DNA from 3 places in the Kitasatospora sp. NPDC056531 genome. Region 1 is predicted to be linked to each of the others. Evidence: riboswitches for the same ligand, from Rfam matches in the RefSeq annotation. Region 1 holds a riboswitch; each other region holds the start of a gene.
What was found. Region 1 has a riboswitch for thiamine pyrophosphate ahead of thiC (phosphomethylpyrimidine synthase ThiC). Riboswitches for the same ligand answer to the same signal wherever they lie in the genome.
Positions count from the first base shown of each region.

Region 2: another riboswitch for thiamine pyrophosphate. It lies ahead of thiO (glycine oxidase ThiO); the one in region 1 lies ahead of thiC (phosphomethylpyrimidine synthase ThiC).
Region 3: another riboswitch for thiamine pyrophosphate. It lies ahead of ACFQ87_RS02770 (purine-cytosine permease family protein); the one in region 1 lies ahead of thiC (phosphomethylpyrimidine synthase ThiC).

Region 1 is NZ_JBHTTU010000002.1:236,449-240,444, forward strand. Features, by position in the region: gene ACFQ87_RS03725 (hypothetical protein) at 1-1,087, opposite strand, end outside; gene ACFQ87_RS03730 (DUF5326 family protein) at 1,353-1,553, shown strand; TPP riboswitch at 1,715-1,850, shown strand; gene thiC (phosphomethylpyrimidine synthase ThiC) at 1,845-3,659, shown strand; gene ACFQ87_RS03740 (hypothetical protein) at 3,994-3,996, shown strand, end outside.
Region 2 is NZ_JBHTTU010000003.1:185,678-189,673, reverse strand. Features, by position in the region: gene thiE (thiamine phosphate synthase) at 1-232, opposite strand, end outside; gene ACFQ87_RS05575 (Rv2175c family DNA-binding protein) at 232-597, opposite strand; gene ACFQ87_RS05570 (NAD(P)/FAD-dependent oxidoreductase) at 755-1,957, opposite strand; TPP riboswitch at 2,086-2,198, shown strand; gene thiO (glycine oxidase ThiO) at 2,202-3,377, shown strand; gene thiS (sulfur carrier protein ThiS) at 3,374-3,583, shown strand; gene ACFQ87_RS05555 (thiazole synthase) at 3,587-3,996, shown strand, end outside.
Region 3 is NZ_JBHTTU010000002.1:21,394-25,389, forward strand. Features, by position in the region: gene ACFQ87_RS02755 (MerR family transcriptional regulator) at 1-171, opposite strand, end outside; tRNA gene ACFQ87_RS02760 (tRNA-Ser) at 301-388, opposite strand; gene ACFQ87_RS02765 (S1C family serine protease) at 452-2,383, opposite strand; TPP riboswitch at 2,614-2,762, shown strand; gene ACFQ87_RS02770 (purine-cytosine permease family protein) at 2,755-3,996, shown strand, end outside.

The sequences.
Region 1 (3,996 bases):
AGACGTCGGTGACCGTGGTGTTGGCCTCGACCGCCGTGACGTCCGGCGTGGAGCCGTCCGAGGCGACCGCCGGGACCTGCTCGGTCGAGTACGCCGCCAGCGGTGACCCGGTGACGCGGGTGTCGGAGGTCCGGACCGGCGTCTTGAGGGCGCGGAACAGGCTGGTGCCCGAGGGGCCGTAGTAGCCGACGAGGTCGACGATCACGTTGACCGAGCCGACGTGGTTGTAGATGTCGATCGTCCCGTTGGCGCCGACCGGCACCACCACCTGGTTCGGAACGGTCCGGCCCGCGGGGAAGTTGACGTTGGAGCCCTGGTACGGGCGTCCCGCCGGCCCGTCCGGGTAGACGGTCAGGAAGCTGTTCATGGTGGGGTCGGTGGCGGTGACGTTGAGGACCACCGCGTGGGCGTCGGCCGTGCCCAGCTCGGGCTTGGCGACCTGGATCGTCCGGACCGATCCGTAGCCGAGCGGGCCGGTGCCGTCGGTGCGGCTGTCGGCGAGGCGGGTCGGGGTCAGCGCGGTGTGCCGGTCGGTGGCGGTCGGGCTGTAGAAGCCGACCACGTCGAGGACCACGTCGGTGGTGCCGGCGCTGTTGAAGACGGTGATGGTCGGTCTGGTGCCCGGGGTGACCGCGACCGTGACCAGGTTGGAGACCGTCTGGCCCGGCGCGAAGTTGATGCTGGAAGCGGCCGGGATGCTGCCGGGCGCCCCCGGGGCGGCGCTGAGCGAGAGGTAGCCGTTCGCGGTCGGGTTGGTCGCGGTCACGTTGACCACCACGGCCGTGGTGTCGGCGGGCACCACCGGGTAGGTGGTGGGCGGCATGTGGGAGCTGAACGCGACGAGCGGGGTCGTGTAGTACTCCTGCGCGGCGAGCGGGCGCACCATGCCGTTCGGGACGGCGTAGGCGTCGCGGGTGTCCAGGACGCGGGTCGGGCTCATTCCGACGAAGCCGCCGGCGGCGGTGACGTTGTCGCCCCAGGCCGTCGACGCGGCCGGAGCGGCGAGGGCGGGGGCGGCGGTCAGGCTGAGGGCGCTCAGGCTGAGGGCGCTCAGGACGGTCAGGGTGGTGGCGCTGCGGACACGCATGTCTGGTCCCCCTGGTGAGGCTGTCGTACGGGCTGTTCCGAAGAGTTCGGCACCTGTTGGACGCCTGAACCCGGGCTGGGTTGTAGTGCTGGCGGAAGGTTTCTTCGGGGGTCTCCCCGGGGGTGGGGATCGGGGTGATCTCGGGGTTCTCTCCGGGCCGTTGGGCCTCGTTCCGGGGCTGCGGCCACCGTACGATCGAAGCATCGAAAGCAAGCGGGATGCGGCACCGGACGGCAGCCGGCCCGAGGGGAGAAGAGGAACCGACATGGCTGAGCTCTGGAAGTCGCTGCCCTCCTGGGTGCGCAACATCGTCATCCCGGTGCTGGTCCTGGTGCTGGCCTGGAACATCATCGCCTTCGTCTTCGGCGTGGTCGGCGCCCTGCTGAGCATCCTGATCAAGCTGCTGGTCGTGGTGGGCATCGCGGCCGCCGTGGTGATCCTGGTGAAGAAGGCCGCGAAGAGCTGAATCCGCTCCGCCGCGCGGACCGCGGCGGAGCACCCCGGAGGCCCGGCACCCCGTGAGCGGGGGCCGGGCCTCGGCCTTTCCGGCCGGATTTCGGTTCGGGGGCCGTCTGGACCTGCGGCGATCGGCTCGCTACCGTGTTGGGCGTCATGTGCAGGCAACACCGCCTGCGACGCGGGAGCTCGGAGCACCGGGCTGAGAGGGCGCTGACCGGAACGTCGACGGACGGACCGACGGCTGCGTCGACCGCAGGAACCTGGACCGGGTAATGCCGGCGTAGGGAGTAGAGGTCAGATGACCACGTTCGAAGCACAGCCGCAGTCTGCCCAGACCACCCCCAGCAGCGAGCGCACCGGCTACCCGACCCCGGCCTGGCGCAAGGCCTACCGGGACGGGTCCCGCCCGGACCTGCGGGTGCCCTACCGCGAGGTGCAGCTCACCAACGGCAGGACCGTGCCGCTGTACGACACCTCCGGCCCGTACACCGACCCGGCGTACGAGCCCGACGTGCGGCGCGGCCTGCCCGCCCTGCGCGACTCCTGGATCCGCCAGCGCGGCGACGTCGAGGAGTACGACGGCCGCGAGGCGCGCCCCGAGGACGACGGGATCAAGCACACCTCGCCGCGCGGCGGCAACCTGCGCAACCTGGACGCCGTCTTCCCCGGCCGCCCGCGCCGCCCGCTGCGCGGTCGCGGTGGTGTGGCCGTCACCCAACTCGCTTACGCCAAGCGGGGCGTGGTGACACCGGAGATGGAGTTCGTGGCGCTGCGCGAGGGTCTGGAGCCCGAGTTCGTGCGCGACGAGGTGGCCCGCGGCCGTGCCGTCATCCCGGTGAACGTGAACCACCCCGAGGTGGAGCCGGCCATCATCGGCACCAACTTCCTGGTGAAGATCAACGCCAACATCGGCAACTCCGCCGTGACCTCCTCGATCGAGGAGGAGGTGGAGAAGATGACCTGGGCCACCCGCTGGGGCGCCGACACCGTCATGGACCTCTCCACCGGCCGCAACATCCACACCACCCGCGAGTGGATCCTGCGCAACTCCCCCGTGCCGATCGGCACCGTGCCGCTCTACCAGGCCCTGGAGAAGGTGGACGGCAAGGCCGAGGACCTGAGCTGGGAGGTCTACCGGGACACCATCATCGAGCAGTGCGAGCAGGGCGTCGACTACATGACCGTCCACGCCGGCGTGCTGCTGCGGTACGTCCCGCTCACCGCGCGCCGCAAGACCGGCATCGTCTCGCGCGGCGGCTCGATCATGGCCGCGTGGTGCCTGGCGCACCACAAGGAGAACTTCCTCTACACCAACTTCGAGGAACTCTGCGACATCCTGGCGAGCTACGACGTCACCTTCTCGCTCGGTGACGGCCTGCGCCCCGGCTCGATCGCGGACGCCAACGACGAGGCGCAGTTCGCCGAGTTGCAGACCCTCGGCGAGCTGGGCCGGATCGCCCGCGAGCGCGACGTCCAGGTGATGATCGAGGGCCCGGGCCACGTCCCGATGCACAAGATCAAGGAGAACATGGATCTCCAGAAGGAGATCTGCGACGAGGCGCCGTTCTACACCCTCGGCCCCCTCACCACCGACGTCGCCCCCGGCTACGACCACATCACCTCGGGCATCGGCGCCGCGATGATCGCCTGGTGGGGCACCGCGATGCTCTGCTACGTCACGCCCAAGGAGCACCTGGGCCTGCCCAACCGGTACGACGTCAAGACCGGCGTGATCACCTACAAGATCGCCGCTCACGCCGCCGACCTCGCCAAGGGCCACCCCGGCGCCCAGGCCTGGGACGACGCCCTCTCCGACGCCCGCTTCGAGTTCCGCTGGGAGGACCAGTTCAACCTGGCCCTCGACCCGGAGACCGCTCGCGACTTCCACGACGAGACCCTCCCCGCCGAACCCGCCAAGACGGCCCACTTCTGCTCGATGTGCGGCCCGAAGTTCTGCTCGATGAAGATCTCCCAGAAGATCCGCGACGAGCACGGCGACGGCTCGACGGCCGTCTCCAGCGAGTTCGACGCCGACGCCGAGGCCGGCATGCAGGCCATGTCCGAGGAGTTCAAGGCCCAGGGCAGCCGGGTCTACCTCCCGCTGGCGGACTGACACACCGCACCCGAGCGCCGCCCCGAGAGCTTTCGCTCCTCGGGGCGGCGCTCTGTCGTCACGTCATCGGGCCGAGGCCGGAGTGGGTGATGGTTCGGGCCCGGTCCGCGTGCGTCATGAGCCGAGGAGGGGCTGAATGTGCTGTCTTCGGGCTGAATTCGTCTTCGATGAGGACGGGCGGAGCACGGGCCGGATTGATTTGTCGATGATTGGCCGACGGAATTGTGATCGGTTATTCTCCGCCTCGACGCGGTGGGGGGAATCCCCGCGTCGCCGCGGGAGATAGCGGCAATTTCGGACTTTTGAGGTTGATTTGAGACTTCGGCATGCAATTGTG
Region 2 (3,996 bases), on a different contig from region 1:
CGGCGCGGTCGTTGACGGCCAGCAGCTTTCCGTGGCGGCGGCAGGCGTCGGCGAAGACCTCCAGGGCCGCCAACTCCTGCTTGGCCTCCAGGCCCTTGTCGCGGAGCTGGACGATGTCCACCCCGCCGGCCAGCGCCGCGTCCAGGAACTCGGCGAGGTCGCCCTGCTCGCGGCGGGCGTCCGTGCACAGGTACAGCCGGGCGTCGGCCAGGCGTCCGCGCAGGCCGGTCATCACAGCGCCATGGCCTGGGCGCGGCGCTTGACCTCGGTGGCGCGGTTCTCCCACAGCGCCTGCACCGGGGTGCCGGGCAGCGACGGGTCCTCGGTGAACATCCACTCGATGATCTCCGCGTCGGAGAACCCGCTGTCCCGCAGCACGGTCAGCAGTCCGACCAGGTGCTTGACCGGGCCGGTCTCGTCGATGAACGCCGCCGGGACCTGCAGCGACTTGTTGGGACCGCGGCGGACCGCGATCAGGTCACCCTGCTTGACCATGTTGCGGACCTCGGTGACCACCACACCCCACCGCTCGGAGATGTCGGGGAGGTACAGCCACTCGGGGACCAGGGCTTCAGTCTTGGCATCGATCTCACTCACGGCACCAGACTGCCACCTCAGCCCCCCGCCACGCACACGCCCCCCAAGGGCCCGTCCTCAAACCCTCGCCTGCGGGGCGGCCCCGGGGCACGCACCTCGCACCCCAACGCCGCTCCGCCCGCCCTTCGGGCGGACGACGGGGCTTTGAAGACGGGCCCTAGCCGACGGCAGCCTTCAGCGGCACCGACGGGTCCGCCGCGCGGACCGGGTCCAGCACCGCACCGCGCTCGATCAGCTTCCGCCCCTGGGTCAGGTCCCGCGGCCGGTCCACCGCCAGCAGCGCGCTCGGCACCCCGTCGCGCAGCCAGAGCACCGACCAGGCGGCATCCCGCGGGCTGCCGCGCCACAGCAGCTCGTCGCCCTCGGCGTGCCGGCCGGCGTACTGGACCATCCGGCCGAACTGCTCGGACCAGAAGTACGGCACCGGGTCGTACGGCACGTGCGCCCCCAGCACGGCGGCGGCCGCGGCCTCGCCGGACTGCAGCGCGTGGTCCCAGTGCTGCACGGCCAGCCGGGCACCGGAGCGGGCCGACGGGTAGCTGACGCAGTCCCCGGCCGCGAAGACCCCGGGCAGGCTGGTGCGCAGCCGCTCGTCCACCAGGACCGCCCCGGCCTCGTCCAGCTCGACGCCCGAGCCGGCCAGCCAGCCGGTCGCGGGCCGGGCGCCGACGCCGACCACCACCTCGTCGGCGGGCAGGTGCGAGCCGTCCGCCAGCAGTACCGCGCCCGGCTCGACGGCGGCCACGCCGACCCCGCAGCGCAGCTCGACCCCGGCCTCGGCGTACCAGGCGGCCATCGCCGAGCCGACCCCGGTCGGCAGCGCGCCCGGCACCGGCGCCGGGCCGGCCTCCACCACGGTCACCTCGCAGCCGGCCTGCCGCGCGGCGGTGGACACCTCGGCTCCGATCCAGCCCGCGCCGACCAGCACCAGCCGCAGCCCGGGGCGCAGCAGCGCGCGCAGCGCCAGGGCGTCGTCCAGGGTGTGCAGCAGGTGGGCGCGCTCGGCGCCGGGCAGGGCGCGCGGGGTGGCGCCGGTGGCGATCACCAGCGAGTCGTACGGGAGGTCGCCGTCGTCGGTGTGCAGCACGCCCGGGGTGAGGCCGGTGGCGCGCCGGCCGGTGAGCAGCTCGATGCCGAGCTGCCCGTAGTCGATGTCCAGGGTGGTGGCGTCGGCCTTGCCGAGCAGCACGTCCTTGGAGAGCGGCGGCCGGTCGTACGGCGCGTGCGGCTCCTCGCCGACCAGGGTGATCCGCCCCCGCCAGCCGCCCTGCCGCAGCTTCAGGGCGCACTGCGCCCCGGCCAGCCCGGCCCCGACGACGACCACCTGATCCGTTCCGCTCAGCTCTGCCACGCCCGTCACTGTACTCAGCGCCGCGGCGGCACCCGGCGGCCGTCCACCCCTCGGGCGGGCCCGGCGGCAACCGTCCTGCTCACCCGTCCCACCCCTCACACGGCCCTTCGGCCGGGCCGACCCCCGGCGTTAAGGTGGGTGCACCACACGGGAGCCCGGCGTACCGGGCTGAGAGGCGGGCTGGCACGGCCCGCGACCGTCCGAACCTGATCCGGGTCATACCGGCGAAGGGAGAAGAGCAGCTTTGTCACGCTTGCCATCAGGCGCCCGCGCCGACGTGCTGGTGATCGGCGGGGGCATCGTCGGCCTCGCCGTCGCGTGGCGCGCCGCGCAGCGCGGGCTGAGGAACGTGATCGTGGTCGACCCCTCCCCCGGCGGCGGGGCGGCCTCAGTCGCGGCCGGGATGCTCGCCCCGGTCACCGAGCTGCAGTACGGCGAGGAGCCGCTGCTGCGCCTCGGCATGGCCTCGAACGAGCGGTACGCGGCCTTCGCGGCCGAACTCACCGAGGCGAGTGGCGGGGAGGACACCGGCTACCGCCGGTGCGGCACGATCGCCGTCGCGCTGGACTCCGACGACCGCGAGGAACTGCGCGAACTGCACGCCTTCCACCAGCGGCTCGGCCTGGAGTCGAGCTGGCTGACCGGCCGGGAGGCCCGCAGGCTGGAGCCGATGCTGGCCCCCGGCGTGCGCGGCGGCCTGCACGTCGCGAACGACCACCAGGTGGATCCCCGGCGGCTGCTCACCGCACTGCTGCTGGCCGGTGAGCGCGCGGGCGTCGTCGGTCGGCGCGCCGAGGCCGTCGAGCTGCTCGTGGAGGACGGCCGGGCGGTCGGCGCCCGGCTCAGCACCGGGGAGACGGTGGCCGCCGATCAGATCGTGCTCGCCGCGGGCCCGCACAGCCACCGGCTGCCCGGCCTGCCCGAGGGCGTGCTGCCCGCGATCCGCCCGGTGAAGGGGCAGGTGCTGCGGCTCCACATCCCGGAGGCCTACCGGCCGTTCCTCTCCCGCAACGTCCGCGCGGTCGTGCGCGGGCAGCACCTGTACCTGGTGCCGCGCGAGAACGGCGAGCTGGTGATCGGCGCGACCACCGAGGAGCAGGGCTACGACACCACCGTCACCGCCGGCGGCGTGTACGAACTCCTGCGCGACGCCCACGAGTTGGTCCCGGGCATCACCGAACTGCCGCTGCTGGAGACCTCCGCCGGACTGCGCCCCGGCTCACCGGACAACGCCCCGCTGCTGGGCCCGACCCCGCTGCCCGGACTGGTCGCCGCCACCGGCCACTACCGCAACGGCGTGCTGCTCACCCCGGTGACCGCCGACCTGGTCGCCGAGTACCTGGTGACCGGCGAAGTCCCGGATCTCGCAAGGCCGTTCACGCCCGCCCGGTTCTCCCCCGACCACTCCACGACGAAGGCCTCCGCATGACCGAGATCGCCCTGACCGTCAACGGCGAGCCCCGCCGGACGCCCGCCACCACGACCCTCGCCGAGCTGGTGGCCACCGTCAGCAAGGCCAACACCGGCGTCGCCGCCGCCCTCAACGAGGCCGTGGTGCCCCGCAGTTCGTGGTCCGAGACGCCGCTGAGCACCGGCGACCGGGTCGAGATCCTCACCGCCGTCCAGGGAGGCTGAGCCATGGCCGACGACCTTCTCACCATCGCCGGGACGACCTTCTCCTCCCGGCTCATCATGGGCACCGGCGGCGCGCCCAGCCTGGAGGTCCTGGAGCGCGCGCTGCTCGCCTCCGGCACCGAGCTGACCACGGTGGCCATGCGCCGGGTCGACGCCACCACCCAGGGCTCCGTCCTGGACGTGCTGACCCGCAACGGCATCCGGGTGCTGCCCAACACGGCCGGCTGCTTCACCGCCGGCGAGGCCGTGCTGACCGCCCGGCTGGCCCGCGAGGCGCTCGGCACCGACTGGGTGAAGCTGGAGGTGATCGCCGACGAGCGCACCCTGCTGCCCGACCCGATCGAGCTGCTGGACGCCGCCGAGATCCTGGTCGACGACGGCTTCACCGTGCTCCCGTACACCAACGACGACCC
Region 3 (3,996 bases), 220 kb from region 1:
GTCCTTGAGCGCGATCACCCGGTTGAGCCGTGCGAGTTGGCCCGCCCGGTACCAGCGGTACCCGGTGGCCGGGTCCACCCGGGCGGGGCGCAGCAGTCCGATCGCGTCGTAGTGGCGCAGCATCCGCACCGACACCCGGCCGTGGCTGGCGAAGTCTCCGATGTTCAACATGGTGGCTCCACTCCACCGCCTCCCACGGTGTCAGGGTCAACCCCGGCCGACGGACCGCTCCGGAAAAACACCGAGGGCGGGTGCCGAGTGGTCTCGGCACCCGCCCTGAGCAGGTGGTTCTCCTACCAGCGGAGAGCGTGGGATTCGAACCCACGGTGACGGGTCACGCCACGACAGTTTTCAAGACTGTTCCCTTAGGCCGCTCGGGCAGCTCTCCAGGCGGAGGTCAGCCTAACGGGTCCGGCGGGCTTCGGCGCACACGATTCCGCGCTCCCGAGGGTCACTGGTCGCCCTCGCGCTGGCCGAGGGTGACCTTGGTGCTGTACGTCTGGCCGTTGCGGGTGTACTCGACGTCCACGGTCTCGCCCGGCTTGTGCGTCCAGATCCGGCTGACCAGGGCGGGGCCGTTCTCGATCGGCGCGCCGCCGAGCTTGGTGATCACGTCGCCCGGCTTGAGGCCCGCCTTGTCGGCCGCGCCGCCGGGGGTGACGGCCGGCTGGCCCTGGATGTCGCGGGTCTGGATCTGCGCGCCGTCACCCTTGTAATCGTCGTTGCGCAGCACGTCGAGCTTGGCGTAGACCGGCTTGCCGGTCTTGATCAGGGTGTCCGCGACCCACTTGGCCTGGTTGATCGGGATGGCGAAGCCCAGACCGATGCTGCCGGCCCGCCCGTTGGCCGAGGCGTTGGACTGGATCGCCGAGTTGATGCCGATCACCGCGCCGCTGGAGTCGAGCAGCGGGCCGCCGGAGTTGCCGGGGTTGATCGAGGCGTCGGTCTGCAGGGCGTTCATGTACGAGGCCTGCGAGCCGGTCTCGTCGCCCGAGGCGACCGGGCGGTCCTTGGCGCTGACGATGCCGCTGGTGACGGTGGACTCCAGGCCGTACGGCGCGCCGATCGCGATCGTGGCGTCGCCGACGTTGACCCTGTCGGAGTCGGCCAGCGCCAGGGGCGCCAGCTTGGCCTTCGGCGGGTTGTCGATCTTGACCACGGCGACGTCGTAGCCCTCGGCGTGGCCCAGCACCGAGGCGCTGTAGGACGTGCCGTCGGCGAACTTGACGGTCAGTTTGCCGCCGCTGAGGGTCGGCGCGACCACGTGGTTGTTGGTGAGGATGTGGCCCTCGGTGTCGAAGACGAAGCCGGTGCCGGTGCCCGACTCGGTGCTGCCCTGCGCCTTGATGGTGACGACGCTGGGCAGCGCCTTCTGCGCGATGGCGGCGATCGAGCCGGGGACGGGCTCGTTCTTCTGGGTGTTGCTGGCCTGCACGGTGGTGCTGCGGTGGTCGTCCGCCGAACTGGTGCTGTCGGTGTGCTTGGTGGCGACCACGCCGAGCGCGCCGCCGGCCACGCCGGCGACCAGCGCGACGGCCGCGAGCAGGGCCACCAGGCCGCCGCGCTTCTTGCGCGGGCCGCCGGGGCCGTTCGGGCCGCCGGGGTAGTCGGCCGGGTAGCCGAGCGGGCCGCCGGGGTAGTCGGGGCCTCCGGGGTAGCCCGCGCCGCCGGAGGTGGCGTCGTGGGCGGCGCCCCAGCCGCCGACCGGCTGGCCGGCGCCGAACGGGTGGTGACCGTGCGCGGCGGGCGCCGCGCCGTACGGCTCCTGGGCGGCGGCGGCCGGGGCCCCGTACGGCTCTTGTGCGCCGGCGGCGGGCACGCCGTGGGACGGGGTCGCGTACGGGTTGGCGGCCGGCGGCAGGGCCGGGGCGACCGGGGCCGCGGCCGGAGCAGCGGGGGCTGCGGCTGCGGGCGCGGGCGCGACGGGCGGCGCGGGCGGCAGGACCGGCGGCGGGGCGTCGATGTAGCCGGTGACCGGGTCGACGGTGTGCTCCTCGGCGGCGGGCGCCGCCGGGGCCTCCGCCGCCGGGGCCTCCGGCGCCGGGACCTTGGTGAAGGCCACGGTGGGCTTGTGACCACCCTCGGCCGGGGCGGCCGCAGCCGGGGCGGCCTCGATCGGCTCGGGCCCGGCCTCCGGCGCGGTCTCCGGCTCCGGGACGCGGCTGAACGCCATCGTCGGCTTGTGTCCGCCGTCGCCCGCGGCGGCATCGGCCGACGCCGCGTCAGCGGCTTCCGACGCGGCCTCGGGGACCCGGCTGAACGCCATCGTCGGCTTGTGGCCGCCCTGAGCGGTGCCGTCGGAAACGGACCCGGCCGCCTCCTCGGGACCCGCGGGCTGCTCCCCCTGCGGCCCGGTGGGCCCAACCTCGCGCTCGGTGCTCACGGACGACCTCCATAGCTGACAGAACCAAGGACCATAGTTTTTCGCACCGTCGATTCGATTGCCGTAAGGACCCCTCTGAAGAACTCATAAGAATCCTTAGCCGACACCGACGACGGCGATGACGGCGGCGGTCGGTGAGCTCCCCTCCCCCCGCCCGGGCGTTCCGCGATGCGGACCGCACACCCCGTGGCCTTTGGCGTTCGTACCCGTGCCGGTTAGCCTGTCGCTCCAAACTGACACGCGGGAGCTTGGACCGACCAGGCTGAGAGTGCGCATGTCGACCGTACGCCAAGCGGGACACCGGCGGACCGTCGAGGGGGCGCTGACCGCCGGAACCTGTCCGGGTAATGCCGGCGTAGGGAGTATCGGCCATGCCGCCTGCTTCGCCATCCTCTTCTTCGAGCGCGCCCACGTCCAAGGATTTCCTTGATCGTCCCACGGACGCGGCCACCCCCGGCACCGACGAGCGCGTCGAGGCGCCGCTGGTGCTGGACACCGAGCCACCGCGCACCCTGCGCTTCCGGGACCACTTCGCGCTCTGGATGAACCTGGGCGTCAGCCTGATCGGCTTCTCCACCGCCGCCAGCGTGCTCGGCGAGAAGGGCAGCGAGCTGTCGCTGGCCGCCGCGGTGACCGCGATCGTGGCCGGTACGGCGGTCGGCACCGCGATGCTCGGCGTGGCCGCGCTGATCGGCGCCCGGACCGGCGCCCCCGCGATGGCCAACCTGCGCGGGCTGTTCGGCACCCGGCTGTCCTACCTGCCGACCGTGCTGAACATCGTCCAGTGCATCGGCTGGGGCGTGTTCGAGCTGCTGACCATCTCGGCGGGCGCCCAGACCGTCGCCCACACCACCGGCTACCGCTGGCTGTTCGTGCTGGCCGCGGGCGCGCTGACCACCGCGCTGACGATCTGGCCGCTGGGCGCGATCGCGGTACTGCGCCGCTTCGTGGCCGGGGCGGTCGCGGTCGCGATGGTGTACTTCACCGTCCAGCTGGGCCGTCAGGGTGTGCCGGACCCGGGCGCGGGCAACTGGCACGGCTTCCTGGGCGCCACCGACGCGATGATCGCGGTGTCGATCTCCTTCGTCCCGATGGCCGCCGACTACACCCGGCACTCGCGCACCACGGGCTCGGCCTTCTGGGGGAGCTTCTCCGGTTACACCGTCGCCCAGGTCTGGTGCTACGTACTCGGCCTGATGGCGCTGCTGCAGTCCGACGGCGACCCGAGCCGGATCTTCGACTCCTTCCTCGGCGTCTGGGCCGGCTGGCTGTTCCTGCTCGTGCTCGTGCTGCGCGAGACCGACCAGTCCTTCGCCAACGTGTACTCGACCGCGATGTCGCTGCAGAACCTGCTGCCGCGGGTGGACCGCCGGGCGCTGAGCGGTGGGATCGGAGTGCTGACCACCGTGCTGGCGCTGCGGATCGACAGGTTCACCGACACCTACAGCAACTTCCTCGGCCTGATCGGCTCGGTGTTCGTGCCGCTGCTCGCGGTGCTGGCGGTGGACTACTTCTTCGGGGCCGGCCGGCACGGCTGGGACCTCTCCGAGGAGGCGCCGTCCCGCTGGCTGATGCTGCTGCCGTGGGTGCTGGGCTTCGCGGTCTACCAGTTC